DNA from 2 places in the Geodermatophilus sp. SYSU D01186 genome. Region 1 is predicted to be linked to the other one. Evidence: riboswitches for the same ligand, from Rfam matches in the RefSeq annotation. Region 1 holds a riboswitch; the other holds the start of a gene.
The links. A riboswitch is a leader RNA that binds a small molecule or an ion and turns the genes downstream of it on or off. The one in region 1 is predicted to bind thiamine pyrophosphate.

Region 1 (7,535 bases):
GCATCGAGGCGTTCGCCGCGCGCCTGCACCCCGACGACGCGGCGCGGACGCTCGAGGCGCTCCAGCACGCCATCGAGACCTGCGGCGACTACGAGGCGGAGTTCCGGGTCGTCCTTCCCACCGGGGAGACCCGCTGGGTGCAGGGCCGCGGGCGGGCGCTGACCGACGAGCGGGGCACCGCCGTCCGGCTGCTCGGCGCCGGCTACGACAGCACCAACCGCCGGCAGGCCGACGCCCGTGTGGCCCGGGTCCTGGAGGCGATGAACGCCGCCTTCTTCGCCCTCGACCGCGAGTGGCGGTTCGCCTACGTCAACGCCGAGGCCGAGCGGGTGCTCGGCCGGTCGCGCGAGGAGCTGCTGGGCGGCGACATCTGGGCGCTCTACCCGGCGGCGGTCGGCAGCGACTTCGAGGTCAACTACCGCGGCGCCGCGGCCACCGGCGAGGAGCGGGTCTTCGAGGCGTACTACCCCGCGCCCCTCGACGCCTGGTACGAGGTGTGGGCGTGGCCGGGCCCAGACGGGCTCTCCGTCTACTTCCTCGACGTCACCGAGCGGCGGGCGGCGCAGGCCCGCGCCCAGAGCAGCGCGGCCCGCCTGGCCGTCATCGCCGAGGTCAGCGCGGTGACCGGTGCGACCCTCACCGCCGGCGAGGGCGAGGAGACGGCCCTGCAGCGGCTGGCCGAGGCGGTCGTCCCGGTGCTGGGGGACTGGGTGATCGTCAGCCTCTCCGGCGAGGACGGCCGGATGCGCGACGTCGCGACCTGGCACCGCGACCCGGCCGAGCGCGCGACCGTGGCACGCTACGCCGACCTGCGGCTGGCCTCGATCCAGCCCGACGCGCCCGTGCTGCGCGCGCTGGGCAGCGGCCGGACGCTGACCGTGGAGGACGTCGGCACGGTGGTGGGCCGCACCCTCCCGCCGGGCGAGGTCCGCGAGGTGTTCTGGCGGCTGGCGCCGCGGTCGGCGGTGACCCTCCCGCTCTCGGCGCGGGGCCGGACCCTCGGCGCGCTGAGCATCTACCGCTCGGCCGACCGGCCGCTGGCCGACGCCGACGACGTGGCCGCCGCGCAGGAGGTCGCCTCGCGCGTGGCCCTCGCGGTGGACGGTGCCCGCCTCTACGAGCAGCAGCGCGGGCTGGCCGCGGGGCTGCAGCGCAGCCTGCTGACCGCTCCGCCGGCGCCGGACTCCGCCGAGATCGTGGTCCGCTACCGGCCCGCGGTGGAGGCCGCCGAGGTGGGCGGCGACTGGTACGACGCCTTCCTGCAGCCCGGCGGGGCGGCGGTGCTGGTCATCGGGGACGTCGTGGGCCACGACACCGCGGCCGCGGCGGCCATGGGCCAGCTGCGCGGGCTGCTGCGCGGCATCGCCTACCGCCAGGGCATCGGTCCGGCGCAGGTGCTCAGCGACCTCGACGCCGCCGTCCAGGGGCTGGGCATGCCCACGATGGCCACCGCCGCCGTGGCCCGCGTGGAGCAGACCCCCGAGCAGCGGGCGGCCGGCCTGACCAGCCTGCGCTGGTCCAACGCCGGGCACCCGCCGCCGCTGCTGCTGCACGACGACGGGCGGGTGGAGGAGCTCGCGGGCAGCCGCCCGGAGCTCATGCTGGGTGTCGACCCGGCCGCGCCGCGCACCGAGAGCGTGGTGACCTTCCGGCGCGGTGCGACCGTGCTCCTGTACACCGACGGCCTCGTCGAGGGCCGCGACCTGCCCCTGGACGACGGCATCGCCCGCCTCCGCACGGCGCTGGAGGAACTGGGCGGCCTGCCGCTGGAGGAGTTCTGCGACGCCGTGATCGAGCGGCTGCGCCCCTCGGGCCCGCAGGACGACATCGCCCTGGTGGCGATCCGCCTCCACCACCAGGACTGAGCCCTCAGGGGGTCAGGACGGCCCACACGTGCTTGGCGCCGGCGGCGGTGTACCAGCCGTGCGCGGTCGCCAGTTCGGCGATCAGGTAGAGGCCCAGCCCGCCCTCGCTGGGGTCGCGCCCCACCGCGGGGGAGGGCGGGGTGCTGACGGCGGCGTCGGAGACCTCGATCAGCCAGCCCTCGCCGGTGGTGCGCACCGCGGCCCGGACGTGGCCCCCGCCGTGGCGCAGCGCGTTGGAGGCCATCTCGTCGAGGGCCAGGATCAGCCGGTCCCGCAGGTCGGCCAGCCCGGGGCAGGCCGCGGTGAGGTGCCGGCGCAGGTCGGCGCGCACGCCGGGCAGCTCCGCGACGGCGACGAGTTCCCAGGTCAGGGCCTCGCAGGCAGGCGGTGGGGTCGCGGACGGCCAGATCGGCCGGGCCGTCTCCCGTGTCACGCCGATGGTCCCCTCACGTGCTCGACATCGCCCGGCAGGCGCAGCGGTGCCCGGCCCGCTGGCGCGCCGAACACCTGCGTATACGCCCGGCGGCGAGCCGCTAAACCTGTCTGTAACCGGTCTCACACGGCCGCCATCTCGGCCAGTCTCCGGACGGTGTTCCAGTTCCGTCCGGTCCCCGCCACGCCGAGCAGGGTGTCCCACTTCCAGGCGCCCAGCGGGGTGTTGCTGATGCCGTCGGGCAGCCACAGGAACAGCTCCCGGCCGGTGACCCGGTACTCGCCGGAGTCGGCCGGCGGCAGCGCCGCCACCCGCCCGGGGTCGGGGGCCCGCGGCAGGAAGGTCACCAGGTACCGGGCCGGGTCGGTGGCCACCGAGCCCAGCGGGTCGGCGGCCACGACGGCGGCCACCTCCGCCCCGGTCCGGACGACGACGGGCACCGCGGCGCCGAACCGCTCACGCACCGCCGTCTCGACGTCCTCGACCAGCTCGGCCTCGCCCAGCGGGCTGTCCAGGACGACGTTGCCGCTGCGCAGGTGGGTGCGCACGTCCCCGTGGCCGCGGGCGGTCAGGACCTCCCGCAGGTCGGCCATCCCGATCTGGCGGGCCCGGCCGACGTTGACGCCGCGCAGCAGGACGACGTAGCGGGTGCCCACGATCGGCACCGTAGCGGCGCGGACGCCGGATCCCGGTCAGCCGAGCAGCGGGTCCCACGTGCCGAGCGCGACACTGGCCCCCACCGCGACGGCGCAGACCGCGGCCGCGGCGGCGACGAACCAGCCGTCGCTGCGCCGGAGCACCGACCCGCGGGCGTTCGTGCGCGGTACCCCGGAGTCGAAGCCGCGGGCGTCCATGGCGGTCGCCAGCCGGGTGCCGCGGCGCAGCGCGGCCACCAGGAGGGCGAAGGCGGTGCCGGTGAGCAGCCGGGCCGCGGCGACCGGGTTCGCCCCGGCGGCCACGCCCCGGGCGCGGCGGGCCGAGCGGATGGTCTCCCACTCCGCGGCCAGCAGCGGCACCAGCCGCAGCGCGGCCAGGGCACCGTAGGCGAACCGGGTGGGCACCCGCCAGTGCACGGTCAGCGCGTCGGCCAGCCGCACCGGGTCGGTGGAGGCCACGAGCAGCACGCCCGGCAGCGCCAGCGCCACCACCCGCAGCCCCCACGTGGCGCCGCTGAGCCACGCGGCCGCGCCGTCCAGCGCACCGAAGGCGACGTTGACCCACGCCACGCCGGCCGCGCTCAGCAGCAGCGGCCAGGTGCGGCGCAGCACCTCCCGGGGGCGGGTGAGCCCGGCGGCCGGGAACAGGGCGAGCTCCGCGGCGAGGACGACGGCGGGGGTGACCGGGTCGCCGCTGACCAGCAGCACCGCGGTGAGCAGGGCGATGGCGGTCAGCTGGGCGACCGGGTTGACCGCCGACAGCGGGACGGGCCGGGCCGGGCCGAGCGCGAGCGGCGCGGTCACGGCACGGCCACCGGTGCGCCGAGGGGGAGGACGTCGTCGGCCAGCGCGGCGACGACGGCGGCGTCGTGGGTGACCAGGCACAGCGCCCGGTCGCCGTTCTGCTGCTCGGCCAGGAGCGCGACCAGCTCGGCCCAGGTGTCGCGGTCCTGGCCGAAGGTCGGCTCGTCGAGGACCAGCACCCGCGGCCGGGTGGCCAGCGCCGTGGCGACCGACAGCCGCCGCTGCTGGCCGCCGGAGAGCGTGAACGGGTTGGCCTCGGCCAGCGGGGCCAGCCCGAGCCGCTCGAGCAGCTCCTCGGCGGTGGCGTGGGCCTGCGCGGCGCCCGCACCGGACCGCAGCGGCCCCAGGGACAGCTCGTCGCGCACCCGGCCGGTGAGGAACTGGTGCTCCGGGTGCTGGAACACCGTCCCGATCCGCTCCACCAGCTCCGCCGCCGGCCAGCGCGACGGCGGCCGGCCGGGGCGGCGCAGGCCCGCAGTGAGCACCGGCGCAGCGGCCACCCGTCCGGTGGTGGGCGCGCGCAGCCCGGCCAGCAGCAGGGCCAGCGTGGACTTGCCGGTGCCGTTGGGGCCGGTCACCGCCAGGGTGCGGCCGGCGCGCAGGACGGCGTCGGTCGGGGGCAGCGCGGGGACGGCGGACTCCCGGTGGGTGTACCCGGCGGCCTCGGCGGCCAGCAACGGCTCCCCGGGCGGGTGCGGGCAGCGGTCGGGGAACCGCAGCGGGGCCGGCGTCCACCCGGGACCGTGCTCGACGGTCCCCCCGCCCGGCAGCAGCTCCACGACCCGGTCCACCAGCGGCAGCCACGCCTCGACGTCGTGGTCGACGACGACCAGCGTGGCGCCGCGGCCGGCGACGGCCCGGGTGACCGCGCCGCGGACCAGCGCGGCGCCGGCCGGGTCGAGCTGGGCGGTCGGCTCGTCGAGCAGCAGCAGCCCGGGCCGCGGGGCGAGCGCGCCGGCCAGCACCAGCCGCTGCTTCTGCCCGCCGGACAGTGCCCCGGTCGGCCGGTCCCGCCCCAGGTCGAAGCCGACCGCGTCCAGCGCCGCGTCGACGGCGGGCCAGATCACGGTGGGGGGCGTGCCGGCGTTCTCCAGCCCGAACGCGACGTCGTCCCCGGCGCGGGTCATGACCAGCTGCGCGTCGGGGTCCTGGAAGACCATGCCGACCCGCTGCCGCCGCCGGTCGGGCGGGGCGCCGTCGACGGTCAGCACGCCGTCGGCGTCCCCGCTCTCCGGGTCCAGCAGGCCGCCCAGCGCCCGCAGCAGCGTCGACTTGCCCGACCCGGAGGCGCCGGTGAGCAGCACCCGCTCACCGGGGTCGATCCGCAGGTCGACGTCCCGCACCGCCCAGGCCCGCCGCGTGGCGTGCCGGAAACCCCACCCGGCCAGCGCGACGGCGGCCGGGCCGGTGCCGCTCAGTGCCGGGTGCGGCCGGAGGCGAACGACGACAGGGCGCCGCTGGCCGCCAGCGCCCGGGTGAGCAGCACGCTTCCGACGCCGGCGACGACCGTGGTGCCGGCGACGACGAGGACGACGTAGGTCGTCTTCCAGCCCCCGGTCCAGTCCGGGTAGTAGTAGAGGAGGTCGAGGACGGCGGCCATCGCACCGGCCAGCGCCGCCGACAGCAGCGCCGGCACCCAGCCGAACCAGCGGTACCGGAACGCGGCGAACCCGGCCTCGCCGGCCAGGCCCTGCAGGATGCCGTAGACGATCGTCGTCGTCCCCCAGGCGGAGCCGAGCAGCGCGGAGACGACGGCCGCGATCAGCTCGGCGAACAGCCCCGCGCCCGGCTTGCGGACCACGAGCGGCGCGAGTACCGCCGGGACCAGCCAGACGCCGTACATGAAGGCCTGCCCGGGCGGGAAGGCGGCGAACGCCGCCCCGGTGCCCGCCCACAGCAGGCCCCAGGCCCAGAAGACGACGCCGAAGGCGACGCCGAGGACGGCGGTGACGACGATGTCGACGGTGCGCCAGCGGCTGGGACGCCCCCGGGTGGGCGCAGCCGACGACGGACGGACGGCCTGCTCGGCCATGGTCTTCCTCCAGACTCCCTGCGCCGGCATGACCCGGATCAGGTTCGAGGGTCTGCGGGATCCCGCACTCTCAGCGCCGAAGCGCTCCCCTGCTGTGTGTTCGGTTGTGCCGCCCAGCGTAGCCCCTCGCCGAACACGCGATCATGGCGCCGTGACCACCGGAGGCGGCTCCGGAGTGGTCACGACGCCATGATCGGCGGGAAGGCGCCTCAGCCGAGGGCGAAGCCCAGGAGCAGGTGCCCGTTGAGCCCGATGATCAGCGCCGCGACGACCGCGCCGGCGACCGTGGTGACCGGCCGGTTCACCCAGGAGCCCATCACCGCGCGGCGGGAGGTCAGCCACAGCAGCGGGACGAGCGCGAACGGGATGCCGAAGGAGAGGACCACCTGCGACCAGACCAGCGCCGTCGTCGGGTCCCCGCCCAGCACGAGCACCGCGAGCGCCGGGGCGAGGGTGATCAGCCGACGGGCCAGCACCGGGATGGAGCGGCGCAGGAACCCCGCCATGACCACCTGCCCGGCGTGGGTGCCGACCGAGGAGGAGGCGAAGCCCGAGGCCAGCAGCGCGACGGCGAAGGCCAGCGCCGCGCCGGTGCCCAGCTGGTCGCCGAGCCCGGCGTGCACGCTCTCCAGCGACGCGATGCCGTCGTCGGCGGTGAACAGCTGCGCGGCGATGACCAGCATCGCGGCGTTGACCAGCCCGGCCAGGCCCATGGCCACGAGGACGTCGATCCGCTGGGCCTTCAGCAGCCGGCGGCGGCCGCTCTCGGTGCGCCCGGCGGTGACGACGTCGCCGTATCGGCCGGGGGTGAGTGCCGAGTGCACGTAGATGACGTGCGGCATCACCGTGGCGCCCAGGATGCCGGTGGCCAGCAGCAGGCTCTCCGAGCCGGAGAACGACGGCACCATGCCCGCCGCGACCCCGCCGGCGTCGACGCCGGAGCTGACCAGCGTGTAGCCGAAGCCCAGGCCGATGACCAGCAGCAGCCCGGCGATCACCCGCTCGAACGGCCGGTGCCCGCGGGACTGCGCCGCGAGCAGCACGAACGCGACGACGGCGGTGATGACCCCGCCGACCGGCAGCGGCACCCCGAACAGCAGGTACAGCGCCACCGCGCCGCCGACGATCTCGGCCAGGTCGGTCGCGATGGCGACCGCCTCGGCCTGCACCCACAGCCCCCGGGCGACCGGGCGGGGCAGGTTCTCCCGGCAGAGGGTGGCCAGGTCCCGGCCGGTCGCCAGCCCGAGCTTGGCGGTCAGCGACTGGATGAGCATCGCCATGAGGTTCGCCGCGACGATCACCCACAGCAGCGTGTAGCCGAACGAGGCGCCGCCGGAGAAGTTGGTCGCGAAGTTGCCCGGGTCGACGTAGGCCACCGCGGCCACGAACGCCGGCCCCAGCAGCGGCCAGATCCGGCGGCGGCTGCCCGGGGCCGGCCTCCGATCCGGCGAGCCGACCAGGGTGGTCGGGAGGACGGCGGCCTCGGTCTTCGACAGGTACACGGGGGCCTCGCAGCGGTGCGACGGGTGGATGAGCGCTCCTCGCTGTGCCCGCGCGCCCTGACACGCCGGGGCCAACGTGTGGCCCCCGCGGGCCGAGGTGAGGCTGTCCTACGCGGTACCGCCGTCCCGCCGCTCGGCGGCCGCGACGACCGCCCCGATCCGGCGGGCGTGCGCGCCGCGCCAGTAGAGCCGGTCGCAGGCCGGGCAGCGCGAGAACTCGTCGTAGGTGCGGCGGGTGCCCGC
Region 2 (7,535 bases), on a different contig from region 1:
ACGCGGCCGCTACGGCTGGGCCTGGACCGAGGACGCCGACGAGCGCCGCGCCGACCTCGCCCGGCTGCAGGGGTGGCTCGCCGACGGCACCCCACCGGCGACGCTGCACCGGCCGGCGCCCTGGGGGCCGGTGTCGGTGACCGGGACGCCGGTCGCACTGACCCCCGCCGAGCGGTCCGCCTACGACTCCGAGTGGCAGGAGTTCCGGACCGAGATGCAACTGGCCCGGCGCGCCCGGCAGAGCGCCCGCGGCCGGGCGGCGCTGCTGCGGTTCCGGCAGAAGGCCGGCCTGATCCGCGCGCAGGCGACGGTCGACTGGGTCAGGGCGCAGGTGGAGGCCGAGCGGCAGGTGGCCGTCTCGGTGGAGTTCGTCGAGACGGCGGCCGACCCGATCCGCGAGGCCCTGCTCGACTCCGGGATCCCCGTCGCCGCCATCTACGGCCGCGACCGGTTCGACGTCGAGGCCGAGCGGCTGCGCTTCCAGACCGGCGCCGCGCCGGTGTGCGTGTTCACCGTGACCGCCTCCATCAGCCTGCACGCCGGCGAGCTGCTGCCGAGCGGGTCCGCCGCCTCGGCCACCCCGCGGGTCGGGCTGTTCCACCAGCCGCGGTTCTCCGGCATCCAGGCCCGGCAGGTCACCGGCCGCACGCACCGCGACGGCCAGGTCTCCCCGTGGCGGGTCGCCTTCGCGGAGGACACCGTGGAGGAGCAGGTCGCCCGCGTGATGGTGGAGCGGCTGGCGGTCAGCGGGTCGACCGCCGGCGCGGACACGTCGTCCCTGCAGGAGATCGCCGAGTTGCTGGACGCCGACTGGCTGCCGGCCACGGCGCTGACCGACGCCTGAGCCCGTCCGGTCCCGTCAGCCGGGCACGGAGGCCGGCCGAGAGCTCCAGCCCTGCTGTCGCAGCCGGTCGAACCCGTCCAGCAGCAGGTCGAGGGCGAACTCGAACTCGAACTGCTCGTCGCAGCCGGACCCGGCCCCGGGGCCCTCGTTCGCGGCCACGGCGATCTCGAGGATGTGCGGGTACCGCTGGGCGAACTCCGCCGCCATGGCCGCCTGCTCCTCCGGGGTGGGAGCCGGCGCGTCCGCACCGGGCGCCTCGTCGAACAGCTCCGGGCTGAAGCCCCAGATGCGGTTGCCCAGCGCGTGCATCACGTGGTGGGTCAGGTCGGCGGAGAAGCCCCCCGCCCGGAACGTGCCGGTCACGGCGTCCATGTAGCCGAGGACGGCGGGCGTCCGGCGGGTGCGGGACTCGATGGCCTGCCGCGCCCACGGGTGCCGCAGCACCGCCCGCCGCGCGGAGAGCACCCGCTCGCGCACCGCCGTCCGCCAGTCCAGCGACGGGTCGGGCGCCTCGAACTCGCCGATGACGACGTCGACCATGCCGTCGAGCAGCTCCTCCTTCGAGGCGACGTGCTTGTACAGCGCCATCGGCACGACCCCCAGCTCCTGGGCGAGCCGCCGCATGCTGACCGCGTCGATCCCGGCCTCGTCGGCCAGCTGGACCGCGGCGCGCAGCACCCGCTCCCGGCTGAGCGGGACGCGCCGCGCGCCGGCTGCCTGCTGGGGCATCGCGGCTCCCTCCCACCGACGAGCTCGCCCCGACGAGCTCCCCGCCGAGGCCACCCTGACGAGCCTAGCCCTTGACCGGTGTACGACGTACACCTACCGTCTCCGGCATCGGTGTACGCCGTACACCTCGGCCGGGAGGGAACGACATGAGCACGGACAGAGGGACCGCGGTCGTCGCGGGGACGTTCTTCGTGGTGGCCGCGGTGACCGCGGTCGTGGCGCTGGCGCTGTACCAGCCGGTGCTGGGCGACCCGGGCTACGTCCTGGGCGCCGGTGCCGACACCCACGTGCTGTGGGGCGGCTTCCTCGAGGTCGTGCTCGCCGCCTCGTGCATCGGCACCGCGGTCACGCTGTACCCGGTGGTCAAGCGGCACGGCGAGGGCATGGCGCTGGCCTACGTCTGCGGCCGGCTGCTCGAGGCCGCGCTCATCGTCGTCGGCGTCGTCAGCCTCCTGTCCGTGGTCACCCTGCGGCAGGACCCCGCGGCCGGCACGGACGACGCCGGGCTGCTGGCGGTCGCGCGGTCGCTGGTCGCCCTGCACGACCGGACGTTCCTGCTGGGCCCCGGCCTCGTCATCGGGGTGAACAGCCTGCTGCTCGCCGTCCTCGTGTACCGGTCCCGGCTCGTGCCGCGCTGGATCGCCGTCCTCGGGATCGTGGGCGGACCGGTCGTCTTCGCGTCGTCCACCGCGATCCTGTTCGGCCTCTACGAGCAGGTCTCCGTGTGGGGCATGGTCGCCGCCCTCCCCGTCACCGTCTGGGAGATGAGCCTCGCCGCCGTCCTCATCGCCAGGGGCTTCCGGCCGTCGCCCCGCCCGGCCGTCCCGGTCGCGCGGCCCGCGGTGACCGCCGCGGTCTGAGGGCCCGGCTGTTAGGTTCGGCGGCGGAAGTGACACGGGGTGTCCCCGCAGGGGACTGAGAGCACACCCGTCGAACCTGCTCCAGTTCGTACTGGCGAAGGGATGTCACGGCGTGGATGCCGACGACCTGCGCGCGGCCCGGGCGGCCCTGCGCGCCACCACCCCCCTGGTGCACTGCCTGACCAACACGGTCGTGCAGACCCTCACCGCCAACGCCCTGCTGGCCGCCGGCGCGGCGCCGGCCATGGTCGACGCCCCGGAGGAGGCCGCCGACTTCGCGGCCGTCGCCTCCGCCGTGCTGGTCAACGTGGGCACGGTGAACGCCCGCACCGCCGAGGCGATGCGCCTGGCCGCCCGGTCGGCGGCCGCCGCCGGGACGCCGTGGGTCCTGGACCCGGTCGCCGTCGGCGGCCTGGTCTTCCGCACCGAGCTGGCCACCGAGCTGGTCGGGCTGCGGCCCACGGTGGTCCGCGGCAACGCCTCCGAGGTGATGGCGCTGGCCGGCGCGGGCAGCGGCGGCCGCGGGGTGGACAGCACCGCCGGCACCGACGCCGCGGCCCCGGCCGCGGCCGACCTGGCCCGCCGGACCGGTGGGGTGGTGGCCGTCAGCGGCGAGGTCGACCTGGTCACCGACGGGCGGCGGACGGTCCGCGTGGGCGGCGGCTCGGAACTGCTGACCCGCACCACCGGTGCCGGGTGCGCCCTCGGTGCGCTGGTCGCCGCCTACGTCGCCGCCACCGGCGACGCCCTCACCGGCACCGTCGCCGCCCACGCCCACGTGGCGCTGGCCGCCGAGGTCGCCGCCGACCTCGCCGACGGCCCGGGCACCTTCGCGCCCGCGTGGCTGGACGCGCTCGACGCCCTGGACGGCGACTCCCTGGCCGGCGCCGACATCCGGGGTTCCCGGTGACCCGCTTCGACCCCACCCTCTACCTGGTCACCGACACCGCGCTGTGCCACCCGCGGCCGGTCGCCGACGTCGTCCGCGCCGCGGTGGCCGGCGGGGTCACCGCCGTCCAGGTGCGCGACAAGACCGCCTCCCGCCGGGAGCTGCTGGCGCTCACCCGGGCGGTGCAGACGGCGCTCGCCGACCGGCCGGACGTGGCGGTGGTGGTCAACGACGCGGTGGACGTCGCCGTGGTCGCCGGCGCCGACGGCGCGCACGTGGGACAGGACGACCTGCCGCCGGGGGAGACCCGCGCGCTGCTCGGGCCGGACCGGCTGCTCGGGGTGAGCGTCTCCTCGGCGGCGGAACTCGACGCGGCGCTGGCCCTGCCCGCGGGCACCGTGGACGTCGTCGGGCTGAGCCCGGTGTGGGCCACCCCCACGAAGCCGGACGCCGCTCCGGGGCTGGGGCTCGCGGGCGCCGCCGCGCTGGCGACCGCCGCCCGTGCCGGTGGCCTGGCCGCGGTGGCGATCGGGGGCATCGACGCCGGCCGGGCGGCCGACGTGGCCCGCACCGGGGTCGACGGGATCTGCGTGGTGTCCGCGATCTGCGCCGCGTCCGACCCGGAGGCGGCGGCTCGCGCCCTGCGGACCGGGATCGCCGCCGGCCGGGCCGCGGGGGCGCACCGGTGACCGCGCCGGACGCGCCCCCGCGGCGGGCCGGGGTACCGGTCGCGCTCACCGTGGCCGGCAGCGACCCCAGCGGCGGGGCCGGCATCCAGGCCGACCTCAAGACCTTCAGCGCCCTCGGGGCCTACGGGACGGCGGTGCTGACCGCCCTCACCGCGCAGAACACCCGCGGCGTGACCGGCGTGCACCCGGTACCGGCGGAGTTCGTCGCCCAGCAACTGCACACGCTGCTCGACGACGTCCCCGTCGCCGCCACCAAGCTCGGCATGCTCGGGACGGCGGAGGTGGTCGCCGCAGTGGCCGGCGTCCTGGCCGCCCGCCCCGCCGGCCCGGTCGTCTGCGACCCGGTCATGGTGTCGACCAGCGGCCACCGGCTGATCGACGAGTCGGCGGTGGACGCCGTCCGCACCACCCTGCTGCCGCTCGCCGACCTCGTCACGCCCAACGTCCCCGAGGCGGCGGCGCTGCTGGACGCCGCGCCCGCGACCGACGTCGACGGGCTGGTCGGGCAGGGCGAGGCGCTGCTGGCGCTGGGCCCGCGGGCGGTGCTGCTGAAGGGCGGCCACCTGGGCGGGGCGGAGAGCGTCGACGTCCTGGTCACCGCGGCCGGCGCGACGCCCACCCGGCGGCCCCGGGTGGCGACCTCGGCCACGCACGGCACCGGCTGCACGCTCTCCTCGGCGCTGGCCGCCCTCGCCGCCGCGGAGGGCGCCGGCGACTGGCTGCCCCTGGTGGAGCGGGCGCGGGACTACCTGCAGGCCGCGCTGGTCGGCGGCGCCGGGCTGGGCATCGGCTCCGGGGCCGGCCCGGTCCACCACTTCGCCGGCATCTGGCCGTCGTGACCTCGTCCACCGAGCGGTTCACCGAGCGCGCCTGGGCGGCCACCGCCGGCCTGCGGGTGGCCATCGACGAGCTGTCCTTCCTCGCAGAGCTGGGCTCGGGCACCCTGCCGCCGGCCACCTTCCGGCACTACCTGGAGCAGGACACCCTCTACCTCGCCGAGTACGCCCGGGCGCTGACCCTGCTCGCCGCCCGCGCCCCGGACTCCGCCGCCGCGGCCTTCTGGGCGACGTCCGCGGCCACGACCGCGACGGTCGAGCGCCAGTTGCACGCCGACCTGCTGGCCGCCGAGCTCCGGCCGGCCGACCGGCCGGATGGCGACCCGGTGCCCTCCCCGACCTGCCTGGCCTACGTCTCCTACCTGGTGGCCGCGGCGGCGACGGCTCCGTACGCGGTGGGCGCCGCCGCCGCGCTGCCCTGCTACTGGGTGTACGCGGACGTCGGCGCGCGGCTGGCCCGGACCGCCGCGCTCGTCCCCGGGCACCCGTACCTGCGCTGGGTCGCCGCCTACGACTCCCCGGCGTTCCAGGACGCCGCTCGCGAGGCCCGGGCACTGGTGGACGCGGCCGCCCTCGCGTCGCCCGGGGCGGAGCCCGCGATGCTGCGCGCGTTCACCGTCGCCACCCGGTACGAGCTGGAGTTCTGGCGGGCGGCGCACGAGCGGGAGACCTGGCCGGACCGGCTCTGACGGTCAGCTCGCCGGCGGTTCACCCGTGGCCGGGACGATCGGGATGCGGGTGGCGCCGTCCGTGGCCCGGGAGGCACCGTCCGCGCCGGGCGCACCCGCCCCGCCCAGCCGGCGCAGCAGCGCCGCGACGTCGACGCCGGTGAGGTCGCCGGACAGCTGCAGGCCCTGCGCGACGTTGGCCGCCACCGACCGGCCCAGCGAGCCGGCGCCGTCGGCGGAGATGACCGTCATCTTGTCCACGCCGGCCAGCGGGGCGGCGGCCGCCTGGACGACGTCCGGGAGCACCTTGACCAGCATCTCCAGGATCGCCGCCTCGCCGTACTTCGCGAAGGCCTCCGAGCGGGCGTCCAGCGCCTCGGCCTCGGCCTGCCCGCGGGCGAGGATCGCGGCCGCCTCGGCCTGACCCTCGCGCTCGACGGCGTCCGCGACGGCCTGCCGGCGCAGCTTCTCGGCCTCACCCCGCTTGGCGCCCTCGATCGCCTCGGCCTCCGCCAGCGCCGAGCGGCGGGCCCGCTCACCCTCACCGGAGAGCTTGGCCTGCTCGGCGGCGGCCTGGGCGGCGGCGATGGTGGCCTGCCGCTGCGCCTCGGCGGTGAGGATCGCGGAGTTCTTGCGGCCCTCGGCCTCCTGCTCGACCTTGTACCGCTGGGCATCGGCCGGCCGGCGGACCTGGGTGTCCAGCTGCCGCTCGGTCAGCGCCGCCGTCCGCTCGGCGACCTTCTCCTGCTCGATGAGCACCGCCTGGTCCTGGGCGGCCTGCGCCAGCGGGCCGGCCGCGGCGGCCCTGGCCTTGGCGGCGTCGGTCTCGGCGGTGATCTCCGCCTGCCGGAGCGCGAGCTGCCGCTGGGCGACGGCGATCGCCTCGTCGGCCAGCAGCTGCTCCTGCTGGGCGGCCTGCCGGGCGCGGGCCTCGGCGATGCTCGCCTCCTTGAGCACCCGGGCGGCCTCGGGACGGCCCAGGTCGGCCAGGTAGCTGCCCTCGGCCTGGATGTCCTGCAGCTGGAAGGTGTCGAGCACCAGCCCCTGCCCGGTGAGGGAGGACTCCGCCTCCTCGGCGACGGCGGAGGCGAACGCCGCGCGGTCCCGGATGATCTCCTCGATCGTCAGCCGGCCGACGATGGAGCGCAGCGCGCCGGCGAGCACCTCCGAGGTGAAGGTGTCGATGCCCTCCTGCTGGTTGAGGAACCGCTGCGCGGCGGCGCGGATGGAGTCCTCGGTGCCGCCCACCTTGACGATGGCCACGCCCTCGAGGTCGCACTTCACGCCCTGCTTGGACACCGCCCCGCGGATGCCGACCGGGATGCGGCGGCTGGAGAGGTCCATCGTGTGCAGCTTCTGCACGACCGGCAGCACGAAGACGCTCGCGCCCATGACGACCTTCTGACCGGAGGAGTCCCGTGAGGTCACCCCGTTGGAGCTGGTCACCTGGCGGCCCTGCCGGCCGGTGACGATGAACGCCTGGTTGGGTCCGGCCACCTTGATCCGGGAGAGCACCAGCAGCACGAGCAGGAGCACCAGGACGGCGATGCCGCCGATGGCGATGAGCAGGGTCAGGTCCACGGTTCGGGGCCTCCGGTCTGGGGCAGCTCGGGCAGGGGGTCGGGCGCGGTGGACACCACCTGGACGGCGGTCTCGCTGAGCGCCTCGACGACGTAGACGGGGGTGCCGGCGGCCAGTGGGACGTCGCTGCGGGCGGCGAACTTCACCTGCTGGCCGGCGACCCGCAGCCGGACCTCCCCGAACCCCGCGGTCGGGACGGCGGAGACCACGACCCCCTGTGCCCCGAGCAGGTGGTGGCGGGTGAGGGTCTCGGCGGTGGGCATGTTCCGCAGCGCCCGCGACAGCCGGACCGCGGCCCAGGCCAGCGGGACCGCGACGGCCAGCCCGAGGACCAGGGCCAGCCCGAGCCGGCCGGCGTCCGGGAGGTCGTCGGGCAGGAGCGAGGCGGCGGCGGCGCCACCGAAGCCGACGCCGCCGAGCAGCGCCGCCACGGCGGGGA

Region 2: it holds a riboswitch for thiamine pyrophosphate, as region 1 does, so the genes downstream of both, thiM (hydroxyethylthiazole kinase) here and ACI784_RS15805 (ECF transporter S component) in region 1, are expected to answer to the same signal.

What each region holds. Positions count from the first base shown of each region.
Region 1 covers NZ_JBJGYW010000020.1:73,685-81,219, reverse strand. The annotation lists gene ACI784_RS15830 (SpoIIE family protein phosphatase) at 1-1,865, shown strand, start outside; gene ACI784_RS15825 (ATP-binding protein) at 1,870-2,298, opposite strand; gene ACI784_RS15820 (DUF1697 domain-containing protein) at 2,421-2,954, opposite strand; gene ACI784_RS15815 (energy-coupling factor transporter transmembrane component T family protein) at 2,991-3,758, opposite strand; gene ACI784_RS15810 (ABC transporter ATP-binding protein) at 3,755-5,101, opposite strand; gene ACI784_RS15805 (ECF transporter S component) at 5,173-5,790, opposite strand; TPP riboswitch at 5,788-5,891, opposite strand; gene ACI784_RS15800 (Nramp family divalent metal transporter) at 6,000-7,292, opposite strand; gene ACI784_RS15795 (Mut7-C RNAse domain-containing protein) at 7,401-7,535, opposite strand, start outside.
Region 2 covers NZ_JBJGYW010000003.1:80,988-88,522, reverse strand. The annotation lists gene ACI784_RS03150 (helicase) at 1-844, shown strand, start outside; gene ACI784_RS03145 (TetR/AcrR family transcriptional regulator) at 860-1,573, opposite strand; gene ACI784_RS03140 (DUF4386 domain-containing protein) at 1,720-2,433, shown strand; TPP riboswitch at 2,459-2,553, shown strand; gene thiM (hydroxyethylthiazole kinase) at 2,546-3,343, shown strand; gene thiE (thiamine phosphate synthase) at 3,340-4,011, shown strand; gene thiD (bifunctional hydroxymethylpyrimidine kinase/phosphomethylpyrimidine kinase) at 4,008-4,850, shown strand; gene ACI784_RS03120 (TenA family protein) at 4,847-5,536, shown strand; gene ACI784_RS03115 (flotillin family protein) at 5,540-7,096, opposite strand; gene ACI784_RS03110 (hypothetical protein) at 7,087-7,535, opposite strand, start outside.